One region of the Roseovarius sp. MBR-78 genome, then DNA from elsewhere that is predicted to be linked to it. Evidence: riboswitches for the same ligand, from Rfam matches in the RefSeq annotation. Region 1 holds a riboswitch; each other region holds the start of a gene.
What was found. A riboswitch is a leader RNA that binds a small molecule or an ion and turns the genes downstream of it on or off. The one in region 1 is predicted to bind thiamine pyrophosphate.

Region 1 (10,410 bases):
GAACGCACCGCGCGCGCGCGCCACCGACATGCCGCCAATGGCGACAAGCGGCGTGTCGCCAATCAGGCGCTTCCATTCGGTGAGGCGGTCCAGGCCCTGCTCGTGCCATTTCATCTGCTTGAGGATGGTCGGATAGACCGGGCCAAGCGCCACGTAATCGGGGGCAAGCGCCAGCGCGCGGTCAAGCTCGGCATGGTCATGGGTGCTGAGGCCGATCCTGATCCCGGCGCGGCGGATGGCGGGGATGTCGGCGGTGTCGAGATCCTCTTGGCCCAGATGCACCCAGTCGCAGCCCAGATCAATCGCCACCTGCCAGTGATCGTTGACCACGAGGATCGCACCATGCGCGCGGCTGAGGCTCTGTGCCTGCGCGATTTGCGCGTGCAGCGCCGCGCCAGCCATCTCCTTGATGCGCAATTGCACCAGCCCCACGCCAAGCGGCAGCAGGCGGCGCAGCCAGTCGGCATCATCGAAAATCGGGTAGAAACGCGGCAGGGCCATCAGGTAAACGCCCTCCCCAGAACCGGCGTCGAGGGCGCGGCCATGTCGCGCGGCTCCATCGGGTCGGCCTCATAGCCCAGCCGCCCCGCCTCCAGCGCGCGCGCGAACCCCTCGGCCATCGCCGCCGGGTCGCCCGCACGGGCCACTGCGGTGTTGAGCAGCACCGCATCATAGCCCAATTCCATCGCGTGGGCCGCCTGTGAGGGCAGGCCCAATCCGGCGTCGATCACAAGAGGCAGGTCGGGGAAATGCGCGCGCAAGCTGCGAAGCCCATAGATATTGTTCAGCCCCAGCCCGGTGCCGATGGGCGCGCCCCAGGGCATCAGCACCCGGCATCCGGCCTCAACCAGCCGCTCGCAGAGCACCAGATCCTCGGTGCAATAGGGAAACACGGCAAAGCCCTCATCGGTGAGGATGCGCGCGGCCTCGACAAGGCCGAAGGGATCGGGCTGCAACGTGTCGGCATGGCCGATCACCTCCAACTTGATCCAGTTGGTGTCGAAAAGCTCGCGCGCCATCTGCGCCGTGGTCACCGCCTCGCGTACCGAATGGCAGCCGGCGGTGTTGGGCAGGACATGCACGCCAAGCGCGCGGATCATGTCCCAGAACGCCTGCCCCGCGCGCTCGCCCCCCGCCTCGCGGCGCACGGAGACAGTGGCGATGCCCGCGCCGGAGCGTTTAAACGCGTCGGCCAGGATCGCGGGAGAGGGGTATTGCGCGGTGCCCAGCATCAGGCGGGATGTCACTTCTATATCGTAGAAAACCGGCATATCAGCCCCCTTGCCGAGGGGCGACGATCTCGACGCGGTCCCCGTCATTCAGTCTCTGTTCCGGCCTGAGAGCGGCAGGAACAAAGCGTTCGTTCACCGCCGTCGCGACCTTGGCCCCGCCGTGGCCCACCTCGATCAGCAGCGCGTCGAGGGTCGGCGCGGCGGTGTCCTGTGCGGTGCCGTTAACCGTGATCTTCATGGGCAAACTCCGGTTTTTCATTCTCGCGCATCACCAGCGCGGCGGTCATCCGCGCCACGGCGGGCGACAGCAGAAAGCCGTGGCGAAAGAGGCCGTTGGCATGGATCGTCTCGCCCCTCGCCGTGATGCGCGGCAAGTTGTCGGGGAAGGCCGGGCGCGCGTCCACGCCGATTTCCACCACCTCCGCCTCGCCAAAGGCGGGGTGGAGCGCGTAGGCCGCCGACAAAAGCTCCATCACCGACCGGACCGAGGCGCGCCAGCGGTCGCCGCTCTCGATCTGCGTGGCCCCGAGCATGAAGACGCCGTCGCCGCGCGGCACGATATAGAGCGGAAAACGCGGATGAAGCAGGCGAACGGGCCGGGACAGGGTCACATCCGGGGCGCGCAGCACCACCATCTCGCCCTTGACGCCGCGCAGATCGGGCAGGCTGTCCTGCGCCGCGAGGCCGCGACAGTCGATCACCGGGCCATCGGCGGGCGCGTCGGTCTGCTCGAACCGCGCGCCCGCCTCTTGCAGCCGCTTGCGCAGGTGAAGCAGCGCGGCGCGCGGGTCGATATGCGCCTCACCTGCAAAAAACAGCGCGCGGTCGTGGCGATCCGCGAGATGCGGCTCTAACGCGGCCAGTTCTGCACCTGTGAGCAGCCGGTGGCCGGTGGTGCGGCGCGCGAATTGGTCGAGTTCGCGCCGGTCGCGCGCGAGTGTCACCACCAGCGATCCGCGCCGGATCACCTCCACGCCCTGCGCCTGCCACCAGTCGGCGGCCTCCTGGCCCAACCGCATCACCGGTTCTTCGGCGCTGAACCCCTCGCAGAACGGCGCGAGCATCCCGCCCGCCCACCAAGAGCAGCCATGCGCGCCGGGGGCGGGGGCGGGATCGCGCAGGGTGACGGAGATGCCGCGCGCCATCAATTCGGTGGCGACGCAAAGCCCCACGACGCCTGCGCCACGGATGGTGACAGCCCCGGTCATGGCCAGACCTCGTGGAAATGATGCACCGGGCCGTGGCCGTGGCCGATATCGAGCCTGTCGGCGGCGCGGATCGCGGCGTGGAGCCAGCTATGCGCGTTGCTGACCGCCTCGGGCAGGTCCAGCCCCTGTGCCAGCCCCGCCGCGATGGCCGACGAGAGCGTGCAGCCGGTGCCATGCGTGTTGCGCGTGGCAATGCGCGGGGCGTCAAGGCGGATCACCTCGTCACCGATCAGCCAATCGGTGCAGGTCTCGCCCCGGCCATGCCCGCCCTTCATCAAAACGGCCCCCACCCCCATCTCGCGCAGGCGCGCGCCCTGCTGCTGCATCGCCCGATCATCGCGCGCCTCGGCACAGCCCAGAAGCACCGCCGCCTCGGGCAGGTTCGGGGTGAGCAGATCGGCGCGCGGCAACAGATGCGCAATGAGCGCCGCGCGCGCGGCATCGGGCAGGAGCCGCGCACCGGATTTCGCGACCATCACCGGATCGAGCACCACGGGGCCTTGGTAATCCGCCAGCGCCCCTGCCACCGTCTCGATCAGGCTGGCATCGCCCAGCATCCCGATCTTGATCGCATCGACCCTGATATCGCCCAACACGGCGGCGAGTTGCGCGGCGACCGTGGCATCGGGGATCGGGTGAACATCGCTGACGGCCACGGTGTTCTGCGCGGTGACGGCGGTCAGCACGCTTGCGCCATAGACGCCCAGCGCCGAGAATGTCTTGAGATCGGCCTGAATGCCCGCGCCGCCGCCGCTATCGGAGCCTGCGATCGTCAATGCGGTTGCGACCATGTACCGTTCCTCTCAGACTTTCGGGGAACGGGAGGGGGCGCGCGAGGGCGTGCCGAAATCCGTTCCCTACGCCGGTATCACCCGGATCAGGTTCGATGGGTTGGCGGATGGCCTCTCAGCCCCGTTTTCGGGGCACCCCAACGGATGAAACAAACGTAACAGCGCCCACGACCGGCAACAAGGGGGCCGCACAAAAAAGCCCCGTCACGCCAATAGTGACGGGGCAAGGCAAGGGTGCCCGGTCAAGTCAGTGCCCGGACACCGGCGGCACGCAGGGATCAGTTGGGGCGGTCGGCCATCTCGGCGCGGATCTGCTGGCGCAGCACGTCGATGGGCACGATCTTGCCCTCGCGGCGAAAGCACCAATAGGTCCAGCCATTGCAGCTTGGCGCGCCCTCAAGATGCGCGCCGACCTGGTGGATCGAGCCGTTCACGCCATCGGCCACGAGCGTGCCATCGGCGCGCACCTTGGCCGCCGCCTTGCCGTTCATCGAGGTCAGCACCTCGCCCGGGCGCAGCATCCCGCGCTCGACAAGCTGGCCAAAGGGCACGCGCGGCTCGGCGCGTTTCGAGGTCGAGACGCGCAGCGCCTCGCTGTCATATTTGCGCACCGCCCGGAGCCGCGCCTCGGCCACGCGGCGATAGCTTTCCTCGCGCTCGATACCGATGTAATCGCGGCCCAGCATCCGCGCCACGGCCCCCGTCGTGCCAGTGCCAAAGAACGGATCAAGCACCACATCGCCGGGATTGGTGGAGCCGACCAGAACCCGGTGCAACAGGCTCTCGGGTTTTTGCGTCGGGTGCGCCTTGTCGCCGTTTTCGTCCTTGAGCCGCTCATGTCCGGTGCAAATCGGCAGAACCCAGTCGCTGCGCATCTGCACGCCCTCGTTCAATGATTTCAGCGCCTCGTAATTGAACGTGTATTTCCCGCCCTCCTCGCGGCTGGCCCAGATCATCGTCTCATGCGCGTTGGTGAGCCGCTTGCCGCGAAAATTGGGCATCGGGTTGGATTTGCGCCACACCACATCGTTGAGAATCCAGAACCCCGCATCCTGCAACGCGGCACCGACGCGAAAGATGTTGTGATACGAGCCGATGACCCAGATCGCGCCGGTGGGTTTGAGCAGGCGCCGCGCGGCGGCGAGCCAATCGCGCGTGAAACGGTCATAGGCGGCAAAGCTGGCAAAGCTGTCCCAGGCGTCATCGACGGCATCGACCTGGCTGTTATCGGGCCGGTGCAGATCGCCGCGCAGTTGCAGATTGTAGGGCGGATCGGCGAAAATCAGGTCGATGCTGGCCTCGGGAAGGCCGTTCATCACCTCGATGCAATCACCGGCGATAATCGTGTTGAGAGGGAGCGCGGGCGCGCCCTTTGCCTTGGTTTTCGTTGTCATTTTCTGCCTCTGTCCCGGCGCCTTGGGCGCTCTGATCCTTGGCAAAACAATGAGTCAAAGCTGATTCGTGGTCAATTTCTTTTTTGAATCAGTAGGTTAGTTATTTTCTTGATACAAGATATTGTGGACGGGCCTGAACGAACGCCTATGGTGAGGGGTCACACCAAGATTTAGGAGCGCGTCGCGATGCGCCTTTGACGGGTAGCCTGCGTTGCGCTCCCATCCATAGCCCGGAAACTGTTGCGCCAAATCCCGCATGAGGCGATCACGCGCCTCCTTGGCCACGATCGAGGCGGCGGCAATCGAGAGCGAAGCGGCATCGCCCCTGATGATCGCCCGCGCCGGGAGCGTCAGGCCGCGCGGAACCATATTGCCGTCGATCAGCACCATCTCGGGGGCCGGATCGAGGCCCGCAATGGCCCGTTCCATCGCCAGATGCGCCGCGCGCAGGATGTTGAGGCTGTCGATCTCGGCGACGGTGGCATGGGCAACCGACACCTCGGCACAGGCCATGAGCGCCGCACAAAGCGCCGCGCGCCGCCCTGCGCCGAGCTTCTTGGAATCGTCGAGCCCCTCGGGCACGCGCGCGGGATCGAGGATCACCGCCGCCGCCGTCACCGGCCCGGCAAGCGGGCCGCGCCCGACCTCGTCCACCCCCGCGATGCGGGCATGGCCAAGGGCGCGGGCGGCGTGCTCATGGCTAAAATCGGGGCCGGTCATGCGCCGTCATGGCACGGGCTTGCGGCGAATGCAAAGGCCCGCACGCCTGCCCGTCCCTCAGTAATAGCCATACCGGTTGAGGCAGCGGTCACGATAGACCGTCCCGTGATACCCGCCGATATGCACCGCGCAGTCCGAGGGCAGCGCCGAATAGCCGTAATTGTAGCCATTCAGGCAGCGCCCAGAATATCCCGAGCGGTAATTGCTATGCACGCGGCAGGCACCGGGCAGGTTGACGCGCCGCTCCGGGCCATAGCTGTCATGGCCCTGATAGCCGCGATCATGGCCGTCGTAAGAGCTATTGCGATATCCGCCGCCATGACGATCCCGCCCGTTGTCGCTGGCAATGGCCGCGCCGATGATCGCACCGACGGCAAGACCGGCGATGACCTTGCCGGCGTCATTGTCGGCGCGCACCTGCGTCGGCGCGGCAACCGAGGCAAGCGCGAAAGCGCTTGCCATGAGGGTGGTGGTGAGCCTTGTAAACATGATCCGATCCTTTCCTTTACGGGGACGATGTCATGACAGGGACGCGGCGCGATCACCGGCCATAGTCATGACCATAGGAACGGTGACGCGGCGCATGGCGCGGGCCGCGCTGGTAGACGCGCTGCTGCTGGCCATAGCCGTGACGCCCCCGATACCCGCGATCATGGCCACGGGAATAACCGCGATCATACCCGCCCTGGTATCCGCCCTGGTATCCGCGCGAGTATCCGCGCGAGACATAGCCGCCATCGTGACGGTTCCGATTGTTGTCGCTGGTAATGGCCGCGCCGATGATCGCGCCAATGGCAAGCCCGGCGATGACCTTGCCGGCGTCGTTGTCGGCGCGCACCTGCGTCGGTGCGGCGAGGGTGGCGAGCGCGAGAGCGCCCGCCATGAGGGTGGTGGTGAGCTTGTTAAACATGATCTGATCCTTTTCTTTGGTGATACGATGTCACGACCGGTCTGCGGCGCGATCACCGGCCATATTGATGCCCATAGGAGCGGTGGCGCGGTGCGTAATACGGGGCGGGGCGATAGACATAATGCCGACCATAACCGCGCTGATAGCCATAGCTCGGGCGGTAGTGGCCGCGCCCGCGATAGCGGGGCCGCGCGTGGCCATAGCCGTTATGGCCGTAGCCATAGCCGCGCGAGACATGGCCGCGATAATGGCGCTGGCCGCCTGCTAGGATGATCTTGGCACCGGCGGCGGGAGCGGTCTGGGTGATCGGGGCCGCAGAGGCGACAGGCGCGCCACCAAGGCTGAGCGCCGCGCCAAAGGCGAGAGCGAGGACTGTGCGAAACATGGTGTCTCCTTTCAGGTTTGCGTGGCAGCGCGGCGTCGGGAGCCGTTGTCATTCGCCCTGGCCGCAAGTCGTGCCCTGAACATGTGCCCGCCCTGCCCGGACAGGCAATATCACCCCCATGATATCCGATATCACCCGCTTTCAGGGTCATTTCGGGTCACGGGTTATTGAATAGCCGCGGGCGCTGGCGCATGTTGTCGCCATGACACGCATCATCCCCACCCTCGCAGCGACCCTCGCGTTCACCCTCTCTGCCGAGGCGGCGGTGGCGGCGTGCCAGGTCGAATACAAGGCCAAACGGGAAAACCCGTTCGAGCTTTTCTATAACGTGACCACGCTCAGCGTGCCCTGTTCGGCGGCAGAGGGGGCGCTTCGGGCGCAACTGGCCCAACAGGGGCTGACGCTGCTCAAGATCATGTCGAAGAAGGAAAAATAACGTGGTTTCACGATCAAGATGAGGCTGGGCGGACAAGGCACCTCCGCCGCCGACATGCGCCGGTCGGGTAACCGCGTCGTCGTGTTCGGCGTGGTGGCCATCGTTGCGATCCTGACGGTCGCAGCGGTGTTCCTGTTTCTGAGCCTGCCCGACGCGAATGCCTTCAACGCGCGGGTCGAGCGTATCTTTGTCGAGAACGACGCGCTGACCGGTCAGGGCGAGATAAAGCTTCTGGAAATCCTCGCCCTGTCGGGCACCGCCTTTTCCGAAACACTTGTCAGTTACCGGATGGTCATATTCGTGCTGCTGGTGTTTTCCACCGCTTTGCTGGTGGCCTCGCTGGTGTTTCTGGTGATGCTGGTGGCGCTCAACCGGCGCATGGCACAGATCGAGCGGACGGGGATACAGGTCTCGTCGCTGCATATCAGCCGCGAGGAACGCACCGTCTATCTCAACGACATGGCGTTCAAGCTGACCGATGCCGCGCTCGAGACGCTGAGCATATTGGCCGAGGCGCGGCTTGACGATGACGTGCTCAGCGGGGCCGAGATCGAGGCGATCATCTCGGGGCGGAAATCTGAGGATTGCGAAGAGGCCGCCGGGGCCACCCGGATAAAGCGGCTGCGCGACGCGCTCGGCAATCAGCTTGTCAGCGAAATGCTGGTCAAGAACATCGCCCGGCGCGGCTATGTCCTTCTGGTGGATAAGTCGGCGATCCGCGTGCAATGACGGGCACAGGCGCGACACGATGAAAACGGAGGATGCCAGCCCGTTGACCAGCACCCTCCGCCACCCCACGTGCTCCCTACGCACCACACGTGTTACTCTTTGGAAGGTCCCGGCCATCCTGGCCCTGACCCTTTGACCCTACAGCAAAAGCGCGGCACCGCCAAACCCGGAGTGCCGCGCATTCGTCTCAAATTGTGGGAATAGCCCCCCTCACGCGGCCTGTCGTGGAGCCTGCACTGCCCTGCCCTCGATCAACGCGCGGTGCAGCGCGGTGATGCCCGCGTCAAGATCGCCGGTGCCCAGCACGAATTGCACATCCACGCCGCGCGGTGTCTGATGCGCGGCGATCACCTCGATCCCCGCCTCTTCCAGCGCGGCAAGGCCCCGGCTCAACACCCTGAGCCCCTTGAGGTCGCGCCCGATGGGCGAGACCAGCGCCAGCGTGCGCGCAGAGACCTGCGCCGCCGGATAGAGCGCCTCCAGGTCATGCGCCACGCGACGCACCACCTTAAGCGAGGCCTGCACATAATGCGTGATCGTGTTGGCGTTCGAGGTCTTGGAGACGATCCAGACATTGTGCCGCTTGAGCGCGTCGAGAATCGCCGCATCATAGCCCTTGACGCCCACCATGTCCTGCTCGAACAGTTCCAGCGCCACCACCTTGAGGCCGGTCACGATCTCGACCGCCGGGGTATCGGTGGGCTGATCGTCGATCAGCGTGCCGGGATCGCCGGGATCAAAGGCGTTGGTCACGCGCAGGGGCACCTCGGCCTGCCGCAGCGTCTTGGCGGCCTTGGGGTGAATCGCCTCCATCCCAAGATTGGAAAGCTGATCGGCCACGTCGTAATTGGTATGCCCCAGCTTGCGCACGGCCTCTTCGCCCACCAGCTTCGGATCGGCCGAAGACAGGTGAAATTCCTTGTGAATGATCGCCTCGCGCGCGCCCGTGTGGGCGGCGATGCGGGCGAAGGTCACCTCGGAATAGCCGCGATCAAACTCGCGCATCAGCCCCTCGCTGCATTGCGCATAGCCGGTGACGATGGGCATTTCCGCGCTCAGGTCCACATCGCTCAATCCCGCCGCGATCCGCTCGGCGAGCGTGTGCTCGGTCTCGTCGCGCCAGCCGCTGAGGTCGATGAACCGCGCATTGACGCCCGCGCGCTGCAGCAACAGCGTGGTGACAAAGGCCGAATGCGCCTCGCCCAGACCCGAGAGCAATTCGCGGATGACCATCATGTGATCGCCCAGTCGGAAATGCCCGTAGGAACACAGCCGTTGCAGATCAAACAGGCACGAGCGCGCGCCCTCAATCCGTTCGCGCACGAATTCGTCGGCCATGTTGCGATCACCGGGATTGTCGAGGATATCGCCATGCGCCGCACGCATCGCGTGGCCCACCTCGGTCAGCGCATCAAGCCAGCCGTGATCGTCGTCATTATTGGCAAAGCGCGCATAAACGCCGGGCTGCCCGGATTTCTTGTGTTCCAGCAACAGGTTGGTGATCCCGCCAAAGGCCGAGACCACGAAAACGCGACCATAGAGAGCCGCCCCCTCGCGCCCCGCGATAAAGAGCGTGTCGAGCAGTTCATTGACACGGCTCATCGACGTGCCGCCGATCTTCTCGACGGTGTGGGTTGGAAATGTCATATCCCTCATGCCGGGGCCTTCGCGCCCCGACCCTCTCAACTTGATTGAAGCGCGTAAGAGCCGTCGGCCTGATGCACCTCTTTGCCGGTCACCGGCGGGTTGAAGCAGCAGGCCATCACAAGCTCTTCGTCGGCGCGCAGGGTGTGGCGATCATGCTTGTCGAGCGCATACATCACGCCCGGCGTGATCTCATACGTCTCACCCGTGGCCAGATCGGTGATCGAGCCTTTGCCCTGCATGCAGTAGACACTCTCGAAGTGGTTCTTATACTCAAAGGTGTGCTCCGATCCCGGCTCCAGAAACGTGATGTGGAACGAAAACCCCATCCCGTCATCTGCAAGCAGCATCCGCACGCTTGACCATTGCGCATCTGACACGACGCGATTGCGTTCTTCCTCGATGATCTTGTTGAAGTCTCTGACGATCATTTTGCGTTACTCCGCTGCTATTTTCTGGGTCTTGGTCACATCCCGCACCGCTTGCGCGAGGATGTCCAGCCCCTTGGCGAATGTGTCCTCGGGCGTGGTGAGCGGGGCAAGCACCTTGACCACCTCATCGCGCGCGCCCGAGGTCTCGATGATGAGGCCCAATTCAAAGGCCCGCGCACAGATCGCACCGGCCAGATCGCCATTGCCCACATCGACCCCCTGCATCATGCCGCGCCCCTTGAGGCGGGCACCGGGGATGGTGTCGGCGATACGGCCAAGCGCCGCGCGCAGCATCTCGGCCTTTTCGGCCACTTCGTTTTGAAAGGTGTCGTCCTTCCAGAACTTCTCCAGCGCCACCCGCGCGGTGACAAAAGCATGGGTATTGCCTCGGAACGTGCCGTTATGCTCGGCCGGCCCCCAGATATCATGCTCGGGCTTGATCAGGAGCGCGGCAAAGGGCAGGCCCATGCCGGAAAAGCTCTTGGCCATCGGGATCAGATCCGGCTCGATCCCCATTTCCTCGAAGCTGA
Region 2 (10,410 bases), on a different contig from region 1:
CATAAAGCAGCGCGATATGCCACGGCCGCGGCGGACGACCGCGAAATTGCGGCGTGAAGCTGTGCACCGAGACGATCACGGTATCGTCGCGCCGCGCCGCCAATTCGGCCAGCGCGGTGTGATAGGGGCGGTAGAGCCGGTCGAGGCGGCGCGCGAAATCCTCCTCGCCGACATGGCGGTTGGCGGGGATCACCGTGCCGTCATAAAGCTTCATCACCAGCGTGGGATCATCCTCGCCGCGATTGGGGTCGATCACCAGCCGCGAGAAATTCGACAGGATCGCCGGGGCGTCGAGCGCGCGGGCAAGCGCGCGCGCAACGCCTGCCGCGCCCACGTCATAGGCGATGTGGCGCGCCATGTCCTCGGGCGCGATGCCGAGGCTGCCGCCATTCACGAAGCCGGGCACCGCGTTGGTGGCGTGATCGCAGGTCACGAGCCAGCGGGCGGGGCGCGCGGCACCCTCGATGTGAAAAGGATTATGCATGATCCGGGTTGGTTTGTTGCGCTTCTGTGGTCTAGGACAGTTGTCGGGAAAAGGGAATTGGGCCATAAGACCCCCGACGCGCCTGTTAGCGGTAACAGGTCAGGATTTCAAGAGAAGGACAGCAGATGAGACGCCATCGCAATGTCAAGGTCGTGGCCACGCTTGGCCCCGCATCGTCGGATTACGCAACGATCCACGCCCTGCACGAGGCCGGCGCGGACGTGTTCCGCCTCAACATGAGCCATGGCGAGCATGCCGATATCGCCGAGAAGCACCGTATCATCCGGCAGATCGAGGACGAGCTTGACAGCCCGATCGCGATTCTCGCCGATCTTCAGGGGCCGAAACTGCGGGTCGGTACCTTTGCCCGTGGCGAGGAAGAATTGATCGAGGGGGCGGCCTTTCGGCTCGATCTGGACGAGGCCGAGGGCGATTCGACCCGTGTCTGCCTGCCCCACCCGGAGATTTTCGCCGCGCTGGAGCCGGGATCGCAACTGCTGGTCAATGACGGCAAGATCCGCCTGCGCGTGACCGCTTGCGATGCCGATTTCGCCACCTGCGAGGTCGTGGTGGGCGGCACCATCTCGAACCGCAAGGGCGTCAACGTGCCCGACGTGGTGCTGCCGCTGGCGGCACTGTCGGAAAAGGACCGCGCCGATCTGGAATTCGCCTGTGAACTTGGCGTGGACTGGCTCGCGCTCAGTTTCGTGCAGCGGCCCGAGGATGTGAACGAGGCGCGCACGCTGGTGCGGGGCCGCGCCGCGATCCTGTCGAAGATCGAGAAACCGGCGGCGGTGAAATGCTTTGACGACATCCTCGCGGTTTCCGACGGGATCATGGTGGCGCGCGGCGATCTTGGCGTGGAGTTGCCGGTGCAGAACGTGCCGCCGATCCAGAAGCGCCTTGTGCGCAAATGCCGCGCGGCGGCCAAGCCGGTGATCGTGGCGACGCAGATGCTCGAATCGATGATCGAATCGCCGATGCCGACGCGCGCCGAGGTCTCGGACGTGGCCACCGCGATCTACGAGGGCGCCGATGCGATCATGCTCTCGGCGGAATCGGCGGCCGGTCAATATCCGATCGAGGCCGTGACGACGATGGACAACGTGGCCCGCGAGGTCGAGGACGACCCGACCTATCGCGAGGTGATCGAGGCCAGCCGCCGCGTCAACCGCCAGAGCGTCGCCGACGGCATCGTGGTGGCCGCGCGCGAGATCGCCGAGACCACCGATATCAAGGCGATCTGCTGCTATACCGAATCGGGCACCACCGCGCTTTTGACCGCGCGCGAGCGGCCCCATGTGCCGATCATCGCGCTCACCAGCCTGCGCGGCACCGCGCGGCGGCTGGCGCTGACATGGGGGGTGAATTGCGTGATGACCGCGCAGCTTACGCGCTTCAAGCTGGCGGTGATCAACGCCGCGCGCGCCGCGCGGGCGCAGGGCTATGCCGAGGAAAGCGATCAGATCGTGGTCACCGCCGGTGTGCCCTTCAACGTGCCCGGCACCACCAATATCCTGCGCATCGCGCCCTGCAAGGAAAGTTTGATCTACGCAACCGATCCGGGCTAAACCCGATGAAACAACGATTTTCAGGGTGTGTTATCATGGATGCGGATTTGGCAATGGCGGTTGGAACGGTGCTTGGGGTGCTGTCGGTGCCGTCGTTTTTATCGGCAATCTCGGATGGGCGGGCACCGCGTGTCGGCGCGCTGACCCTCGTCATCGCGGGCGGCCTTGTGATCTGGGCGGTATCGACCAAGCCCGGCGGCTACAAGCTCGCCGAGGTGCCCGCCGTGATCCTGACCGTGATCGCGCGCTATCTGCCCTGAAGCCCCCCGCGCGCGCAACGCGGCCCTTGCACCGGGCGCGGGCCTCGCGTATACGGCGCGCTCAAACCGCTGGTCCGGCTGGATGTGGCATGCCGAGGCACGCGGAACGACCGACCGAAAAAGGAGCCGGAAATGCCCAAAATGAAGACCAAGTCGAGCTGCAAGAAGCGGTTCAAGGTGTCCGCTACTGGCAAGATCATCACCGCCCAGGCGGGCAAGCGTCACGGGATGATCAAGCGCACCAACAAGTTCATCCGCAACGCGCGTGGCACCACCACGCTCAGCAAAGCTGACGAGGGGATCATCCGACCGATGATGCCCTATTCGCGTTAAGGAGGATTTGAGAGATGTCACGCGTCAAAGGTGGGGTTGTTACCCACGCCCGTCACAAGAAAGTCACGACCGCAGCCAAGGGCTATTACGGTCGCCGCAAGAACACCTTCAAGGTGGCCGCACAGGCCGTCGACAAGGCCAACCAATACGCCACGCGCGACCGCAAGAACCGCAAGCGCAATTTCCGCGCGCTGTGGATCCAGCGGATCAACGCCGCCGTGCGTGCCCATGACGAGGGGCTGACCTATTCGCGCTTCATCAACGGCCTGGCGCTTGCCGGGGTCGAGGTGGATCGCAAGGTTCTGGCCGATCTCGCCGTGCACGAACCGGCAGCGTTCAACGCCATCGTGGATCAGGCCAAGCAGGCGCTGGCCGCCTGAGGCCAGTCTCAGACGAGGGACAAGGATGCGCCGCCCGGACCCAACCGGGCGGCGTTTTCCGTCTCAGGCCTCCGCCTCGGGGGCAAGCGGCACGTAAAGATCGTCCCCTTCGCGGAATTTCTCGGCCATCGCCGCCATCCCCTCTTTCTGCGCCTCGGCGCGGATGTCGTGGCTGATCTTCATCGAGCAGAATTTCGGCCCGCACATGGAGCAGAAATGCGCCACCTTATGCGCCTCCTTGGGCAGGGTCTGATCGTGGAAATCGCGCGCGGTTTCGGGATCAAGCGACAGGTTGAACTGATCCTCCCAGCGGAATTCGAACCGCGCGCGCGATAGCGCGTCGTCGCGCCGCTGCGCGCCGGGTAGGCCCTTGGCCAGATCGGCGGCATGGGCCGCGATCTTGTAGGTGATGACCCCGGTTTTCACGTCGTCGCGGTCGGGCAGGCCAAGGTGCTCCTTGGGTGTCACGTAGCACAGCATCGCGCAGCCAAACCAGCCGATCATCGCCGCGCCAATACCGCTGGTGATATGGTCATAGCCGGGGGCAATATCGGTGGTGAGTGGCCCGAGCGTGTAAAAGGGGGCCTCGTGACAGCACTCTAGCTGCTTTTCCATGTTCTCTTTGATCTTGTGCATGGCGACATGGCCGGGGCCTTCGATCATCACCTGACAGTCCTTGCGCCACGCGATCTTGGTCAACTCCCCCAGCGTCTCCAGTTCCGCGAATTGCGCTTCGTCATTGGCATCGGCGATGGAGCCGGGGCGCAGCCCGTCGCCCAGCGAGAAACTCACGTCATATTGGCGGCATATGTCGCAAATCTCCTCGAAATGCTCATAAAGGAACGACTCGCGGTGGTGATGCAGGCACCACTTGGCCATGATCGAGCCGCCGCGCGACACGATCCCCGTGACCCGACCCACCGTCATCGGCACCATGTGCAGGCGCACGCCCGCATGGATGGTGAAATAGTCCACCCCCTGTTCGGCCTGCTCGATCAGCGTGTCGCGGAACAACTCCCATGTAAGATCCTCGGCCACGCCATGCACCTTTTCCAGCGCCTGATAGATCGGCACGGTGCCGATGGGGACGGGGGAATTGCGGATGATCCATTCGCGGGTGTTGTGGATGTTGCGCCCGGTGGAAAGGTCCATCACCGTGTCCGCGCCCCAGCGGATCGCCCAGACGAGTTTTTCCACCTCTTCCTCCATAGACGAGGTGACGGCGGAGGTGCCCATATTGGCGTTGATCTTCACAAGGAAATTGCGCCCGATGATCATCGGCTCCAACTCGGGATGGTTGATATTGGCCGGGATGATGGCGCGGCCCGCCGCGATCTCGGCGCGCACGAACTCAGGCGTCACATGGTCGGGGATGCTGGCGCCCCAGTCGTTGCCGTCGCGCGGTGCCGCACCCGCCTCGCGCATCTGGTTTTCGCGGATGGCGACGAATTCCATTTCCGGCGTGATGATGCCCGCGCGCGCATAGGCCAGTTGCGTGGGGGCCGCACCGCCCATGCCACGCAGGGGTTGCCCGCGCACCGGGAATTCCGGCACCAGCCGGTCACCTTCGACAAAGCCGTTATCCTCAGGCCTCACATGGCGGCCTTCATAGGCCGCCACATCGCCGCGCGCCATGATCCAGCCGCGCCGCAGCGCGGGCAGGCCGCGCGCGATATCGGTCTGAGCCTCGGGGTCGGTATAGGGGCCGGAACTGTCATAGACAGGCAAGGGCGCCTCGCCCGCCGTCGGGTGGGTGCAAATCTCGCGCATCGGCACGCGGATATCTGCGTGCAGCGCGCCCGCCACGTAAATCTTGCGCGAGGCGGGCAAGGGGCCGGTGGTCACGGCGGGGGTGGTCAGGATGGTCATTTTGGTGCTCCTCGAGCCATGGTTTCAAAGAGACCAGATGAGCCGTGGACGGGGAGGCATGGGGGCACTCTGCCCCCGGTTCGCAATGGCAGACCCCACGCGGGGGAGACGACCATTCCTAGCTTCCTACGCCAGTATCAACTGGATCAGGTTCTAAGGGTCGCGTCACCGGTGTCACCACCTGTCAGCCTCTCAGTCCCCAAGGCGGGACTCCCCTGCACGGATCACGCTAGAGCATGACCGAAGGCAGGACAAGACGGCACCCGCGCCTTGTCTGCCGCGCGGATTGATTGCTACACCTCTCGGGCCGGGCACTGCCCCGCAGCGGGCAAAGAGGGCGATGGATGGCCAAGGCAGATGACCATATTCTACTGACCGGGGCGTCGGGCCGCGTCGGGCGGATGGTGCTGCGGTCTTGGCCCCAAGGGCGGCAGGCGCTGACCGCGCAATATCGCAGGCCCCATCCGGGCGCGCTCTGCTGGGATCCGCTCGACGGGCCGGGGGCGCTTCTTGCCCATGCGGACAGGGCAGGCCGCTGCTTTGGCGCGGTGGTGGCGCTTGCCGGGGTGGTGCCGGGGCCGGGGCGCGACCTGTCGCTCAACCGCACCATTGCCGAGGCCACGGTTGACGCCGCCGCGCAGGCGGGGATCACGCGGGTGATTTTGGCGTCGTCCTCGGCGGTCTATGGCGCGGGCGAGGCGATGGATGAGGATGCCCCCCCCGCCCCGGTCAACGCCTATGGCGCGGCCAAGCGCGAGATGGAGACCGCCTGCGCGCCGTGGCGCGCGCGCGGGATGGAGATATGCTGCCTGCGCATCGGCAACGTGGCGGGGGCGGATGCGCTCTTGCTCAACGTGGCGGGGGGGCACGGCGCACTGGTGATCGACCGCTTCGCCGATGGCGGCGGGCCGGTGCGCTCCTATATCGGCCCCGCCACCCTTGCCGCCGTGCTGGCCACGCTCTGCCGCCATGCCGACCCGCTGCCGGATGTGCTCAACATCGCGGCACCTGTGCCGGTGGCGATGACCGCGCTGGCGCAGGCCGCGGGGGCGCGATACGAGACCCGCCCCGCCCCGCCCGAGGCCCATCAGCGCATCACGCTCGATTGCCGCCGCCTCGCTGCGCTGCACCATTTTGCCCCCAAGGACAGCACGGCCGCCGAGATGGTCCGCCAATGGCACGCGAGCAGCGCCGCATAAGCGGGGTAAGCATATCTGCGTCAGTTCCGCCGCAACACCCGGAACGCCGCCGACGCGCTCCAGCCTGCGGCGATGGCGATGGCCAGCGACATCAGCCCGTAAAGCAGCGGTTGCTGCCGCGACAGGGTAAAGAGCCACCGCTCCAGCCCCACCTTGCGCACGTCGATCACCGTCTCAAACTGCGCCACCACCCGCCCCTCGCGGGTGAGAAATATCCGCGTCTGATAGGCCCCCTCGGTCAGGTTGGCGGGCAGGCTGATGGCGGTGCGAAACAGCGTCTGCTCATCCAGCGCCACGCTGTTTTCCAAAAGCTGATAGGCATTCGTGCGCTCGCGGATGCGGATCAGGGCGTCGGTAAAGCTCTCGACATCCTCGGCCATGCTCGCCGCGCCGACCGAGCGGATCGCGCGCGGGATCGAGACCCGGTGGCGCAAATCCTCGGTATCGGTCAGCACCTGCTCGAGCGGGCCGCTGCTGGCCACGGCATAGAATGTGGGCGCGGAATCAAGCGCCACCGTGTCGGTATTGACCCAGATGCCCAGAACCCGCTCCTTGCGCCGCACGCTCACGGGCAGCGATGGCCCGGCCACGGTAATCACCACGTCGAGCGGGATATCGGGGATCGGGGCCTCGCGCTTGACCGCGCCGAAGATCAGGATATCGGACCCCTCAAAAGTGGCGGTGATCGCCACGCGGTCCTTGGACAGGCCCAGCACCACCTCCTCGGCGCGCAAGGGCAGCGCCGCGAGACAGAACAGAAGCGCGAGGCGCAGCATCAATGCCCCCCCGCGCCGGTGGCGATGGAATAAAGCTCTGACGGCGTGAGCAGCAGATCGAGCGCCAGCTTGCCGCAGACCGCGAGCACCATAATGGCCAACCATATGCGCAACTGTTCGGCCTTCATCCGGGTGCCGATCATTGTGCCGATCTGCGCGCCGATCACGCCGCCCACCAGCAACAGCACCGCCAGCGCCACATCGACGGTATAGTTCGTGGTCGCGTGCAGAAGCGTGGTGAAGGCGGTGACGAAAATGATCTGGAAAAGCGAGGTGCCCACCACCACCTTGGTCGGCATCCCGAGGATATAGATCATCGCCGGCACCATGACAAAGCCGCCTCCCACCCCCATGATCGCCGCCAGCACGCCCACCGACACCCCGACCACAAGCGGGGGGATCACCGAGATATAAAGCCCCGAGGTGCGGAACCGCATCTTCAGGGGCAGCTTGTGAACCCAGCCATGCTTCTTGCGCTTGGGGGCGGTGCCACGGCGGGTGTTGCGGATCGCGCGCAGGCTCTCGATGAACATGAGCCCGCCGATCGCGCCCAGAAACAGAACGTAGCACAGCTTGACCAGAAGATCGACCTGGCCCAATGATTTCAGATAGTTGAATAGGATAACGCCCAGCGCTGCCCCGACGAGGCCGCCCACCAGCAGCACCGTGCCCATCCTCAGATCGACGGTCTTTCGCCGCAGATGCGCCAGCACACCGGAAAAGGACGAGGCGACGATCTGGTTGGCCTCGGTTGCCACCGCAACAGCGGGCGGGATGCCGATGAAGAACAGCAAGGGCGTCATCAGAAAGCCGCCGCCCACCCCGAACATGCCCGACAGCACCCCCACGATGCCGCCCAGCCCCAGAAGCAGGAAGGCGTTGACCGAAACCTCGGCGATGGGGAGATAAATCTGCATGACAATTCCTAGCCCGATGACGCCGCGACATGCAAGGGAGTGGCGCGGCGAGGGGCGGGCCGGGCGGTAAATTCTTGTTGCCGAAATGTATGCTTCAGAAGGTGCGAAGGCGCGCGGCTCAGCCCCAGCGTTTTTCCAACACGAGCGCATCCACTGCCTGCCCGCCCGCCCGCGGGTAATAGGCCGCGCGGCGCGCCGCCTCGCGCCACTGGCACGCGGCATAGAGCGCGCGGGCGGCCATGTTATCCTCGGCCACCTCGAGAAAGCCGCGCACGGCCCCGCGCGCCCGTGCCCCGGCCTCGAACCCGGCAAGGGCGGTGCGGGCGCGGCCCTTGCGGCGGGCGGCGGGATCGGTGGCCAGCGTCAGCAATTCCGCCTCATCGGCGATCACCCGGCCAAGGGCAAAGGACTGCGCCTCGCCCGCAACAAAGACCAGCGGGCTTGCCAGAAGGGCCGCAAATTCCGCCGCCGACCAGCCCCGCCCCTGCCCCGCAAAGGCGCGCGCATGGGTGGCGGCCAGCGCCTCAGGCGTCATCGAGGATCACCGGCGGCGCATCGCGGGCGGGGGCGGCGTCGGCGGGCCGGACATAAAGCGGCGCTGGCGGAGGGGCGTCGGCGGGGGCTGTTTGCGCCAGGCGCGCGATCGCCTGCGCCACATCGACGGGGGCCGGTGGCCACGCCGGATCTGGCAGATCCGTTGCCGCAACCAGCGCATAGCCCCCGCCGGATGCACGGATATGCGCCATGCCGCGCGGGGCGGGCACGGCGGGTGTCTGGCCGTGTCCGCACGCAACAATCACATCGAAAGTGCTGATTCCAAAGGCAGAAATATCCAGCGACAGCGCCAGCCCCCGCGCTGCGGCGACGGCAATACGGATACCGGTGAAGTTGCCGGGGCCGATGCCGACGCCGATGCGGTCCAGATCGCGCCAGCGCTTCCCACCCTCGGCCAGCACCTCTTCGAGGAGCGGAATGAGCCGTTCCGCCTGCCCGCGCGCCATCTCCTCGGCGCGGGCCGCGAGAACCCGTTCGCCCGACAGCAAAGCGGCCGCGCAATGCGCGGCCGATGTGTCGAACCCCAGTGTCAGCGGCTCAGAGCCCAACGGGGCGCACCTCCGTCACCTCGGGGATGTAGTGGCGCAACAGGTTCTCGATCCCCATCTTGAGGGTGATGGTCGAGGACGGGCATCCCGCGCAGGCCCCTTGCATATGCAGGTAGACCACGCCGCGATCAAAGCCGTGAAAGGTGATGTCGCCGCCATCCTGTGCCACCGCAGGGCGCACGCGGGTATCAAGCAACTCCTTGATCTGGCCTACGATTTCCGAATCCTCGCCGCTGTGATCGGCATGGCCCGAGGTGCCTCCACCGGCATCGGCCATGACCGGCTGACCGGATTGGTAATGCTCCATGATCGCGCCAAGAATGGCGGGTTTGACATGGTCCCACTCGATCGCCTCGGCCTTGGTGACGGTGACGAAATCATTGCCGAGAAACACCCCCGACACCCCCGGCACGCGAAAGAGGCGCGCGGCCAGCGGCGAGGCCTCGGCCCCCTCGGCGCTCGGAAAATCGGCGGTGCCCGCGTCGAGCACGGATTGACCCGGCAAAAACTTGAGCGTCGCGGGGTTGGGTGTGGATTCGGTCTGGATGAACATCGAAAAAGGCCCCTTTTGCAGCTATGTCAGATATGCGCGCCGGGGCACCGCGAGTCAAGGTTTGGAACGATTCCAAACTTTGCCATCTCTGCGCCAGCCTACCGGTTCAGGTGATCGCCTCGAGCCGCTCCTTGCTCAGGTCGCCCGGCACGATGGTGATCGGGATCGGCAGCCCGCCGGCGTTGCGGGTGAGTTGCGTGACCAGCGGGCCCGGCCCCTTCTTGTCACCGGCGGCCCCGAGAACAAGCACGCCGATCTCTGCATCGTCGCGGACATGCGCCATGATCTCGGTCACCGGCTCTCCCTCGCGGATGACAAGCTCGGGGTCGACGCCCTGCTTGTCGCGCATCCACTTGGCGAAAACCTCGAAATGCGCCTCGATCCGCTCGCGGGCCTCCTGGCGCATGATATCGCCGACGCCGATCCAGTGGTTGAATTCATCGGGCGGGATCACCGACAGGATCGCCACCCCGCCGCCGGTATGCGCCGCACGCATCGCCGCGAACCGCATCGCGTTGAGGCATTCGCGGCTGTCATCGAGCACCACGAGAAACTTGCGCATGGAACGGTCTCCCTCCGGCGGGCATCATGACCCGGAACGCGCGGCGGGGCAAGAGAGGTGAACGGGGAGGCAAGCGCTCGACATCAGGCGCAACGTGCCTGGGCCTGCACGAGGGAACGTTCATGGCCTGGAGGGGACATTCAAGGCTAGCCCCCTTGCGCGGAATCGAGGCGCGCCTTGGCGCGCCGCCGCGCATCGCCGGGCCGCCCCCCGGCACGGCGATTTGGCTGCAACCTGCGCCATCCTCTGAGGGTTTTCGGGTTTGGCGAGATAAAGCGCACCCAAACTCACGTTGGATCGCCGCGCCGCGGCCCGTCGATGCGCGGCGATCCAACGGCAGCAACAAGCCCGTGGCGACGCCCCACCACCCCCAAACTCAATCAAACGTGCCGCTGATGCGCCC
Region 3 (10,410 bases), on a different contig from region 1:
CGATATCGAAGAGCATATCGCGCGCGGCGAGGCGGGGGGCAACATGGTGGTGCTCTGCGCCACGATCTCGCTGAGCCTGCACGGCACGCATGGGCTGGTTGACCTGCTGCGCGCGCCGCTGAGCCTTGACGTGACGCGCGCACCGGTGGCCGCGCAGGCGATGGCGGCGCTTTTGGATGAGATGGGTCACGCGCGGGCAGGGGGGCGGGCGATGGTGCGCGCGCTGCTGTTGCAATGCATGATCGAGATGCTGCGCGCGCGGCTGGAGGCGGGCGATGCGGGCCTGACATGGATCGCGGCGCTGGCCGATCCGGGGCTGTGGGCGGCGCTTGGGGTGATGCTCGATGCGCCGGGGGCGGATTACACGCTTGACAGCCTCGCGCAGGCGGCGGGGATGAGCCGCTCGCGCTTTGCCGAGCGGTTCCAGGCGGCCTGCGGGTCCGGCGCGATGGCGTTCTTGCGCGATCTGCGGCTGGCGCGGGCGGCGCAGATGCTCTCGGAGCGGCGGATGCCGGTGGAGCAGGTGGCGCGCGCGGTGGGGTTCCAGAGCCGCAGCGCCTTCAGCCGCGCCTTCGTGGCGATGTGGGGCGAGACGCCGCGCGCGATGCGCGGGCGGGCCGGTCACGCCGCCGAGCGGGTGCAGAAACTGGCCTGATTGCGGCCATGGGCCTTGGCGGCATAAAGCGCGCGGTCGGCCTCTTCGAGGACGGTCTGCATGTCGGGCACCGGGGTGCCGGGGCCAACCGCGACGATGGTGACGCCGATGCTGAGCGTGACCGGGATCGGCGTGGGCTGGCCCGGCACCTTGACCGGGGTGGCGCGGATCGCGTCGCACAGGCGTTCGGCCACGCGGCGGGCGCGGGCGGGGGTGGCATCGGGCAGGGCGATCAGGAATTCCTCGCCGCCGATTCGCGCCAGCAGGTCGCCCTCGCGCAGATGCGCGGCAAGCCGCCCGGTGACGGCGCAGAGCACCGCATCGCCCGCGGCATGGCCGTAGCGGTCGTTGACCCGCTTGAAGAAATCGAGATCGGCCAGCATCACCGCAAGGCACTTGCGGCCCAGCACCGCCTGCGACAGTTGGCGGTCGAGCCAGGGCAGGGCGTGGCGGCGGTTATAGGCCCCGGTCAGCGGATCGCGGATCGCTGCCGCCATGCCAGAGCGCAGCTTGCCGCGCAGGGCCTCGGTGTGGCGCTTGCGCTCGATCTGGCGCGAGATGCGCAGCGCCAGTTCCTCGCGGTCGGCGGGGGCAAGGATCACGTCATCGGCCCCCATGTCGAGCAGGGTCACGGCAAGCGCGGCCTCGGCCCGGTCGAGCAGCACCAGCGCGGGGCATTGGCAGGTGTCGCGCGCGGCCTTGAGATCGGCGAGCAGGCGCAGCCCGGCCTCGGCCTCGCCGGTGGCGATGCGCAGGATCAGCGCATCCTGCGGGCCGGGGCGTGGCGCGCTTTCTGGTCCGGCCACGCTGAGCCGGTGGGGTGTGCACGAGGCCAGCAGGCTGCGCAAGGCGCGCACACCCGCCCGCCCCGCGCCGTGAATGGCGATGCGACCCGGCAAGGTGAGGGTGGCCTGCGTCTCGGCGAAACCGGCGGCATCGCCTGCCTGCGTCGCGAGGTCTGTATCGGCGTGATGGGCGCGCAGTAGGTTGCGCAGCCGCGCCAGCAACAGCGCCTCGGGCACCGGCCTCGCGAGGATGTCATCTGCCCCGGCGCGCAGCATGGCCTGACGTTCAGCCGCCGAGGGTGCGCTTTGCAGCATCAGCACCGGCACCCGCGCCAGCCGCGCCACGCGGCGCAGCGCGCGCAGGAATGCCTCGGCGCTTTGCCCGCCGAGGCGGGTATTGGCAACGATCAGCTCGGGGGGCTCGCGCGCCGCCAGCCGAAGCGCGTCGCGCGCGGTCGCCGCCTGCACGACGCGGTTGGGCGTGGAGGACAGTTTGACCTTCAACACGATCCTGTTCGTGGCGAGATCGTCGACAATGAGAACCGTGCCCGACATTGCGGTTGCACCTTCGCTCTGAGCGTTTACCTTTCAGTCACTATCGCGCCGAGTGGTTAAGAAATCCTTTCCAGGAATTAACGGACATGAAAATGACGCAGGATTTTGCCGAGACCGTCGCGCTCGGGGCCTTGGGCTGGCTTGCGGGCCATGAAGACCTGTTGCCGGTGTTTCTTGGCGCGACGGGGGCGTCGGAGGCCGATCTGCGCGCCCGCGCCACCGATCCGGAATTCCTCGGTGCGGTGCTTGATTTCCTGACGATGGATGATGCCTGGGTCACGGGGTTCTGCGATGCGCAGGGCATGGGCTATGATGTGCCGATGCGCGCCCGCGCCGCGCTGCCCGGCGGGGCGGAGATGAACTGGACATGAGCCGCGCGGACGCGATCCTTTTCGACAAGGACGGCACCTTGTTCGATTTCCATGCCACATGGAGCATCTGGGCGGGCGAGGTGATCCACCATCTTGGCCATGGCGAGGCTGGGACGATGGCGCGGCTGGCGCAGGCGGCGCATTACGATCTGGCGGCAAGCCGCTTTCTGCCCACAAGCCCGATCATCGCGGGCACCAATCGCGAGGCGGCGGAATGTCTGGCCTCGGCGCTGCCGGGGCGCGACGTGGGGGAGATCGAGACCTATCTGATGAGGGCCGCCGCGCGCGCCCCGCTCGCCCCCGCCGTGCCGCTGGTGCCCTATCTCGACGGGTTGCGGGGGCAGGGATTGCGGCTTGGGGTGATGACCAACGATACCGAATACGGCGCGCGCGCGCATCTCGGCGCGGCGGGGGTGCTGGAGCGGTTCGATTTCATCGCGGGGTTCGATTCGGGCCACGGGGCCAAGCCCGCGCCGGGGCCATTGCTGGCGTTCGCGCGTGCGGTGGGGGTTGCCCCCGACCGCGTGGTGATGGTGGGCGACAGCACCCATGACCTGATCGCAGGCCGCGCGGCGGGCATGGCCTGCGTGGGCGTGCTGACCGGCACGGCGCTGGCCGAAGACCTTGCCCCCCATGCCGATGCAGTTCTGCCCGATATCGGCCATCTGCCCGGCTGGCTGGCGGCGTGACGCGCCATCCGCTCTTCGGGCTGGCGCTGGCCACGTTCGGCGCGCTGATGCTCACGCCCGACGCGCTCTTCATGCGGCTCTCGGGCATGGCGGGCTATCAGATGGTGGGCTGGCGCGGGGTGATGCTGGGGGCGGTGATGCTGGGTCTGTGGGTCGTTACGGCACGCGGCAAGGCGCGCGATCTGGCGGCGCTGGCGAGCGGGGCGGGCGCGCTTCTGGTGGTCACGCAATATGCCAATATGACGCTGTTCAGCCTCGGGATTGCTCATGCCCCGGTCACGGTGATGCTGCTCGGCGTGGCGACGGCGCCGGTCTTTGCCGCGCTTTTGTCGTGGCTGGTGATGGGCGAGCGCACGCGCCCCGCCACATGGGCCGCCATCGTCGCGGTGCTGGCGGGGCTGGCGCTGGCGGTGTCGGGCGGCGGTGGCACGGGGGCGGGCAGCGCGGTGCTGGGGGTTGTCTTCGGGTTGGGCGTCGCGCTGGTGCTGGCGCTCAACTTCGTGCTGTTGCGCGCGCGCCCCGAGATGCCGATCGCGCTGGTGCTGGGGTTGGGGGCGCTGCTGGCGGGGGCGACCGGCTGGGCGGTGACGGGACCGGCGCAGATGACCGAAGGCGCGGTCTGGGCCATCGCGGTCTGTGGTCTGCTGATCCTGCCGGTCTCGTTTTTTTCGCTGTCGCTCGCGTCGCGCCACACCCATGCCTCCAATGTCAGCCTGCTCTTGCTTTTGGAGACGGTGCTTGGCCCGCTCTGGGTCTGGCTTGGCGTCGGCGAGCGCCCGACGCCGGTGATGCTCGCAGGCGGGGCCGTGGTGGTGGGCAGCCTTGCGCTCTACCTCTGGCACGAGGGTCGGCGGCGCGCGGCGGAGAAAAAACGACAACTCACGTCGCAAAGCGGCATGTGAGGCGCGCGCGCGCGGTGTTTCGTGGGGGGCACGAGCACCGGGAGGGCGCGGATATGGCCGAAGATCTCAAACGCAGGACACGCAGCGGCGGGCGCGCGGGCAATGCCGCGCGGCGCGGTGGCGCGGTGATAGAGCAGATGCCCTGGGCTCCGCCGGTGAATATCGACCGGCCCGTGGAGCCGCTCGGCCCCGAGGGGGTGCAGGCGATTCACGAGGGCGCGATGCGCATCCTCGAAGAGATCGGGATCGAGTTTCTGAACCCCGAGGCAGTGGAGATCCTGCGCGCGTGCGGAGGCTGCGACATCAATGGCGAAAATATCCGCATGGGCCGCGATTTCGTCATGGAGATGATCGCCAAGGCCCCCGAAAGCTGGACCATCACGCCGCGCAACCCCGAGCGGGCCATCACCATCGGCGGCAATCATCTGAATTTCGGCAATGTCTCCTCGCCGCCCTCTTACTGGGACATGAAGATTGGGCGCAAGGTGACGGGCACCCGCGAGATGTGCCGCAACCTATTGAAACTGAGCCAGTATTTCAACTGCATCCATTTCATCGGCGGCTACCCGGTGGAGCCGCAGGACATCCATGCCAGCGTGCGGCACTTGGACGTGCTCTATGACAAGCTGACGCTTACCGACAAGGTGGCCCATGCCTACTGCCTCGGCAAAGAGCGGGTCGAGGATGTGATGGAGATGGTGCGCATCGCCGGTGGCCTCAGCCATGCGGAATTCGATGCCACGCCGCGCATGTATACCAATATCAACTCCACCTCGCCCCTGAAACACGATTTTCCCATGCTGGACGGCTGGATGCGGCTGGCGCGACGCGGGCAGGGCCTCGTGGTGACGCCCTTCACGCTGGCGGGTGCGATGGCCCCGGTGACGATGGCGGGGGCGGTGGCGCAAAGCCTTGCCGAGGCGCTCTGTGCGGTGGTGCTGGCACAGGTGATCCGGCCCGGCGCGCCGGTGGCCATTGGCACGTTTACCTCGAATGTCGACATGAAATCCGGTGCGCCCGCGTTCGGGACGCCCGAATACATGCGAGCGACGCAGATGACCGGGCAGTTGGCGCGGTTCTACAAGCTGCCCTTGCGCGCGAGCGGGGTGTGCGCGGCCAATGTGCCCGACGGGCAGGCGATCTGGGAGACCTCCAACAGCCTTTGGTCGGCGGTGCAGGCAGGCGCGAACATGGTCTATCACGCGGCGGGGTGGCTTGAGGGCGGGCTGATCGCCAGCCCCGAAAAATTCGTCATGGATTGCGAGATATTGCAGCATATCCAGCGCTATATGGACCCGATGCTGACCGCCACCGGCCCCGAGGAAATCGCCGTGGACGCGATCCGCGAGGTCGGCGACAAGGGCCATTTCTTCGGCATCCAGCACACGCAGGACCGCTATACTACGGCGTTTTATGCGCCCTTCCTGAGCGATTGGCGCAATTACGAGGCCTGGGAGGCGGCAGGTGCCGTGTGGACGCCCGCGCGCGCGCATCAGGTGTTCCAGGACATCATCGCCGGATTCGAGGCCCCGCCGATGGAGGAGAGTATCCGCGAGGAACTCGCGGCGTTTGTCGAGCGGCGCAAGGCCGAGGGCGGGGCGCCGACGGATTTCTGAGGGGGGGTGGCGTTGCCGTTGAAGCGCCGCGTGCGAACCGCACCGAAGGTGCCGCGCGATCGCCGGGCCGTCCCGCGGCCTGGCGATTTGAGGGGTTGCGCAACGTATTGGGGTTACTCGGGTTTGGCCAAGATAAACTGCCAGCCACAACCGTTGCATCGCCAGTCCCCGGCCCGGCGATCGCGCGGCACCTTCTCAGGTCGTCGCATGTCCGCTCAAGGCCATTCCCCGATAAGACGGTGCGATCTCCGCCCCCCCCCTCTTACCCCGCCGCCGTCCCATCCAGCCATCGCCGACAGGCGCGGTCGACGCCCATGTGCAACAGGAGCGTGAACAGGGCCAGCACGATCAGGGCGGCGAACATCAGGTCGATCTTGGCGCGGCCATTGGCCAGCAGCATCAGATAGCCCAGCCCCTTGGACGCCCCCACCCATTCGCCGATAATCGCGCCGATAGGCGCATAGACGGCGGCGAGCCGCAGCCCCGAGGCAAAGCCCGGCAGGGCGGCGGGCACGCGGATATGCCACATGAGGCGCGCAGGCCCCGCGCCCATCACCCGGCCCATGTCGAGCATGGCTTGCGGCGTGCGCATCAGCGCGTCGAAAAACGCCGAGGTGACAGGGAAATAGATGATCAGGAGCGCCATCGCGATCTTGGACCAGAGGCCATAGCCCAGCCACAGCGTCAGCAGCGGTGCCAGCGCAAAGACCGGGATCGCCTGCGAAAACACCATCATCGGGCGGATCAGGCGGCGTGCGGCGGGCGAGGCGGCCAGCCCGATGGCCGACAGCCCGCCCAGCACCGCCCCCAGCGCCAGCCCGATCAGAACCTCGGCCACGGTGATGCCCGCGTGCTCGGCGATCAGCGCGCGGCTGGCCCAGAGCGTCTCGGCCACGCGGGCAGGGCCGGGCAGGATAAAGGGCGGCAGCGCTGCCAGCACCACCAGCGCCTGCCACAGCACCAGCGCCAGTGCGGCAGAGGCGGCGATGGGCAAAAGGCGGCTCATGGCGCGCGATAGCCGGCAAGGGCGGCGTCGAAAAACGCGCGTTCCAGCCGCGTGGCATGGGCGAATGTGGCCTCGACGGCGCGCTGCTCCTCGGGCGAGAGGCCGGGCCAGACCGCATCGAGTTGATCCCGCAGATAGGCCACCACGCCCTCGAACCCGTCGCCGCTATGCAAGGCGATCCATTCGCCGAACCAGAACGGCAGATCGCGGGCCTTGTTCGCGTGTGGCGCGGCCCAGTCGAGATAGGACCATTCGGCCACCACCAGCACCGCGAGCATCTGCGCGTAACGCCCCGATTGCGCCGCCTGCTGCATCAGCCCCTGGAATTCGGCGGTGACGGGATGGGCCGGGGCGGGCGGTGCGGTCTCGCCGCCCAACGCCTCGATGGCGCGCAGGAAATAGGTATTCTCGGGGCCGCAGATCAGCCCGAGGAAGCGCGCGCCGGGGATCGCGTCGGGCAGGCTCGGCGCATGGGCGATGGCCGAGGCCAGAAGCCGCACGAATCCCTCGATGAAAAGGTGATCCTGCCGCAGATAGGCCAGCATACGCGCGTCAGACAGGGTGCCCGCCGCCAGTTGATCGGTAAAGGCGTGGCGCGTGGCGGCCTGCCAGTTGGCGGCATTGAGCGATTTCAGCCGGTCGGTGGGGCGCATGGGCGGCTCCTTCTCAGGCGGGGTCAGGCGGGGGCACGCAGGCGTGCGAGCAGGCGGCCCTGCACGGCGAGCGTTTCGGGATCATCGACCGGGCGGGGCACCGGGGCCGCGGGCGGGGCCACGGTCTCCAACCCCCCTGCGGTCAGGATATGGATGGCATGACCGAGGCGCGCGGCCTCCAGCGGATCATGCGTGACCAGAAGCACCGTGCGCCCGGCAAGATGCCGCGCGCTCAGCTCCTGCATCTGCGCGCGGGTGCCCGCATCGAGCGCCGATAACGGCTCGTCAAGCAGCACGATGGGGCGATCCTCCATCAGCGTGCGCGCCAGCGCCACGCGCTGTCGCTGCCCGCCAGAGAGCGCGTGGGGCCGCTTGTGGGCATGATCGGTGAGGCCGGTGCGCGCGAGGATATCGCGCGCGCGATCACGATCCGCCCGCGTGCCGCGCAACCGCGCCCCGAGCGTGATATTGCCCATCACATCGAGCCACGGCAACAGGTCTGCCCCCTGCGCCATCAGCGCCACGCGCCCGGTGACCGGCCCGCCGTCAGAGGCCGTGACATGGCCGTCGAACTGCGTCACCTCGTCGATGCCCGCCGCCAGCCGCAAAAGCGTGGTCTTGCCCACGCCCGACGGCCCCAGAAGGCAGGTGATGCGCGCCGCCGCCGCCTCGAGCCGCAGCGGGCCAAAGAGCGGCAGCCCGCCGATCCGGGCGGTGCCGTCGATGATGAGCGCGGGGGGCGCTGCGGGCATGGCCGCTCCTCGGACGAGGGCACGCAAAGGGCAGGGGGGGCGGGCCGTGAGCGGCATGTGCTCCGGCTGTCCGTTCCCTCCGCCGGTGCGAGCCGGATCAGGTTCGATGGGTCGGCGCGCGGCCTCTCAGCCCCGGTGAAGGGGCACCCCAACGGATGACACCCGAGGTAGCAGGCAGCGGGCCGCGTGGCAAGCCGCAGCGGTTCTCACCGATTCAGGGAATCTTAAACTCTGGTTGCCAGACTGTGCGCAGACGGATGGAGAGGGCGATGAACGGGCTTATCAATCGCGCGATAGAATGTTTCGTCAGGGACAGCTATGGCGACGCCCTGTGGCACGAGGTGACGGGCGGTCTCGGGATTGACGAGGCCGCGTTCGAGCCGCTGATGCCGTGCGACCCGGATGTGACGGCGCGGCTTGTCGCGGCGCTCTCGGCGCGGTTCGGGCGCGAGGCGGCGGACCTGCTGGAGGATCTCGGCACCTATCTCGTGGCGCAGCCGCGATCCGAGGCGGTCCGGCGGCTGCTGCGCTTTGGCGGGGTGGATTTCGCCGAATTTCTCGAATCGCTCGAGGATATCCCGGACCGGGCGCGGCTCGCCATGTCCGATTTCGATCTCCCCGCGATCCATCTGCACATGCAGGGCGCGGGGCTCTACCGCGTGGAGATCGGGCGCGCGGCGGGCGCGGGGCTGCGGTTCGGGCCGGTGCTGCTTGGTGTGCTGCGCGCGATGGCAGATGATTACGGGGCGCTGGTGCTGCTCGACTATCTTGGCTGTGACGCCGCGCGCGAGATCATCGAGGTGCACCTGCTCGACGCGACCTATGCAAGCGGTCGCGACTTTGACCTTGCCACCGCCGGGGCCGCGCGATGAATGCGCAGGGCGGCGGGCAGGCAAGGGCGCGGGCGGCGATACTCGATCGGTTCTGCCCCATGCATCTGGTGATCGGGCCGACCGGGCATATCCTTCATGCCGGGCCGACGCTCGCGCGGATCGTCGCGCCAGAGGTGATCTTGGGGGCGCGGTTTCTCGAGGTTTTCGAGATGACGCGCCCGCGCGGGGTGCAGGATGCGGGCGGATTGCGCGCGCTTGACGGGGTGCGGCTGCGCCTGCGGCTGCGCGCGCATCCGCGCTATGCGCTCAAGGGGCAGCTTTGTGCATTGCCGCCCGATGATCCGGGGGCGGGGCCGGGGCCGATGGTGGTCAATCTTGCCTTCGGCATATCGTTGGTCGATGCGGTGCGCGATTTCGGCCTCACTGGCGCGGATTTCGCGGTGACCGATCTGGCCACGGAAATGCTCTACCTGCTCGAGGCCAAGACCGTCGCGATGGAGGAATCGCGCAGGCTCAACCTCCGACTTGAAGGGGCGCGCCAGACGGCGCAGGAACAGGCGCTCACCGACACGCTCACGGCGCTGCGCAACCGGCGCGCCTTCGAGACCGTGCTGGCGCAGGCGGTGCAGGGGCAGAGGGCGTTTGCGCTTCTGCATCTCGATCTCGATTTCTTCAAGCAGGTCAACGATACGCATGGCCATGCGGCGGGCGACCTGGTGCTTGGGGTGGCGGCGCGGCGGATGGTGTCGGTGGTGCGCGCCGAGGATGTCGTCGCCCGTGTCGGCGGGGATGAATTCGTGCTGCTCTTGCCCGGTATGGAGACCGCGAAGGTGGTCGACAGCGTGGCCCGGCGGCTCATTGCCGCGCTGGAACAGCCGATATGCGACGGCGCGCGGCATTACCGTATCTCCGCCAGCATCGGCGCAACGCTCAGCCGCGATCACCCAGGTGCCCCCCCCGAGGCGATCATGAATGCCGCAGATCGCGCGCTTTATGCCGCCAAGGCCGGCGGGCGCGGCTGTCACAGGCTGCACCGCCCCGAGGATGGCGCGCCGACAGGGGCGGGGTGCCCGCCCCAAGGGCCGAAATGCGCTCAGGGGGCCGCGATGCGTTCGAGATAGGCCCAGACATCATGCGCCTTGGCCTCATTGCGCAGCTTGTAGGCCATCTTGCCGCGCGCCTCCGGATCATCGAGATAGTCGCGCAGAAAGGCGGTGGCGTCGCGCACATAGACCACGAAATCGGCCTCGTTCCAGCGCAGGCCGTGCTGCCCGGCCGCGACCATCGACGGCGAGTAGTTGAAACCCGGCACGCTGCCCGCGTGGCGACCGATCACGCCGAAAAGGTTGGGGCCGGTGCGCCCGCCGCGCACACGCGCCGTGCCGGTCTCGTCGATCACCGAGTGGCAGGCGGTGCAATCGCGGAACAGGCGTTCGCCGCGCTCGGGATCGCCCGCCTGAGCGGATTGGGCAGGCAGGGCCATGCCCAGGGCGGCGAACAGGAGGATCTCTCTCAGGGGGGGCATCGCGCGACATCTCCGATGTGGTTCACTGGGCCTCACCCCTCAAGGTGGCATATCGCGGCAGGCAGACA

Region 2: another riboswitch for thiamine pyrophosphate. It lies ahead of thiC (phosphomethylpyrimidine synthase ThiC); the one in region 1 lies ahead of thiD (bifunctional hydroxymethylpyrimidine kinase/phosphomethylpyrimidine kinase).
Region 3: another riboswitch for thiamine pyrophosphate. It lies ahead of ABIE58_RS09350 (ABC transporter ATP-binding protein); the one in region 1 lies ahead of thiD (bifunctional hydroxymethylpyrimidine kinase/phosphomethylpyrimidine kinase).

What each region holds. Positions count from the first base shown of each region.
Region 1 is NZ_JBEPPX010000004.1:159,136-169,545, reverse strand. It holds gene ABIE58_RS04900 (thiamine phosphate synthase) at 1-501, opposite strand, end outside; gene ABIE58_RS04895 (thiazole synthase) at 501-1,271, opposite strand; gene thiS (sulfur carrier protein ThiS) at 1,273-1,470, opposite strand; gene ABIE58_RS04885 (FAD-dependent oxidoreductase) at 1,454-2,440, opposite strand; gene thiD (bifunctional hydroxymethylpyrimidine kinase/phosphomethylpyrimidine kinase) at 2,437-3,231, opposite strand; TPP riboswitch at 3,278-3,381, opposite strand; gene ABIE58_RS04875 (site-specific DNA-methyltransferase) at 3,510-4,625, opposite strand; gene rnhB (ribonuclease HII) at 4,722-5,345, opposite strand; gene ABIE58_RS04865 (hypothetical protein) at 5,403-5,834, opposite strand; gene ABIE58_RS04860 (hypothetical protein) at 5,887-6,255, opposite strand; gene ABIE58_RS04855 (hypothetical protein) at 6,308-6,640, opposite strand; gene ABIE58_RS04850 (hypothetical protein) at 6,843-7,076, shown strand; gene ABIE58_RS04845 (winged helix-turn-helix domain-containing protein) at 7,095-7,805, shown strand; gene ABIE58_RS04840 (aspartate kinase) at 8,016-9,452, opposite strand; gene ABIE58_RS04835 (ectoine synthase) at 9,488-9,880, opposite strand; gene ectB (diaminobutyrate--2-oxoglutarate transaminase) at 9,887-10,410, opposite strand, start outside.
Region 2 is NZ_JBEPPX010000005.1:130,908-141,317, forward strand. It holds gene ABIE58_RS05740 (N-formylglutamate amidohydrolase) at 1-484, opposite strand, end outside; gene pyk (pyruvate kinase) at 610-2,055, shown strand; gene ABIE58_RS05750 (hypothetical protein) at 2,091-2,315, shown strand; gene rpmI (50S ribosomal protein L35) at 2,448-2,648, shown strand; gene rplT (50S ribosomal protein L20) at 2,663-3,028, shown strand; gene thiC (phosphomethylpyrimidine synthase ThiC) at 3,092-4,897, opposite strand; TPP riboswitch at 5,004-5,124, opposite strand; gene ABIE58_RS05770 (NAD-dependent epimerase/dehydratase family protein) at 5,242-6,096, shown strand; gene ABIE58_RS05775 (TIGR02186 family protein) at 6,117-6,872, opposite strand; gene ABIE58_RS05780 (sulfite exporter TauE/SafE family protein) at 6,872-7,789, opposite strand; gene ABIE58_RS05785 (GNAT family N-acetyltransferase) at 7,908-8,324, opposite strand; gene tsaB (tRNA (adenosine(37)-N6)-threonylcarbamoyltransferase complex dimerization subunit type 1 TsaB) at 8,314-8,892, opposite strand; gene ABIE58_RS05795 (NifU family protein) at 8,882-9,445, opposite strand; gene ABIE58_RS05800 (universal stress protein) at 9,552-10,007, opposite strand; gene ABIE58_RS05805 (hypothetical protein) at 10,384-10,410, opposite strand, start outside.
Region 3 is NZ_JBEPPX010000009.1:49,947-60,356, forward strand. It holds gene ABIE58_RS09310 (helix-turn-helix domain-containing protein) at 1-655, shown strand, start outside; gene ABIE58_RS09315 (diguanylate cyclase domain-containing protein) at 622-1,995, opposite strand; gene ABIE58_RS09320 (DUF3572 domain-containing protein) at 2,082-2,366, shown strand; gene ABIE58_RS09325 (HAD family hydrolase) at 2,363-3,055, shown strand; gene ABIE58_RS09330 (DMT family transporter) at 3,052-3,957, shown strand; gene ABIE58_RS09335 (trimethylamine methyltransferase family protein) at 4,011-5,573, shown strand; gene ABIE58_RS09340 (ABC transporter permease) at 5,836-6,579, opposite strand; gene ABIE58_RS09345 (TenA family protein) at 6,576-7,232, opposite strand; gene ABIE58_RS09350 (ABC transporter ATP-binding protein) at 7,256-7,984, opposite strand; TPP riboswitch at 8,042-8,145, opposite strand; gene ABIE58_RS09355 (heme NO-binding domain-containing protein) at 8,254-8,856, shown strand; gene ABIE58_RS09360 (diguanylate cyclase domain-containing protein) at 8,853-9,938, shown strand; gene ABIE58_RS09365 (c-type cytochrome) at 9,911-10,342, opposite strand.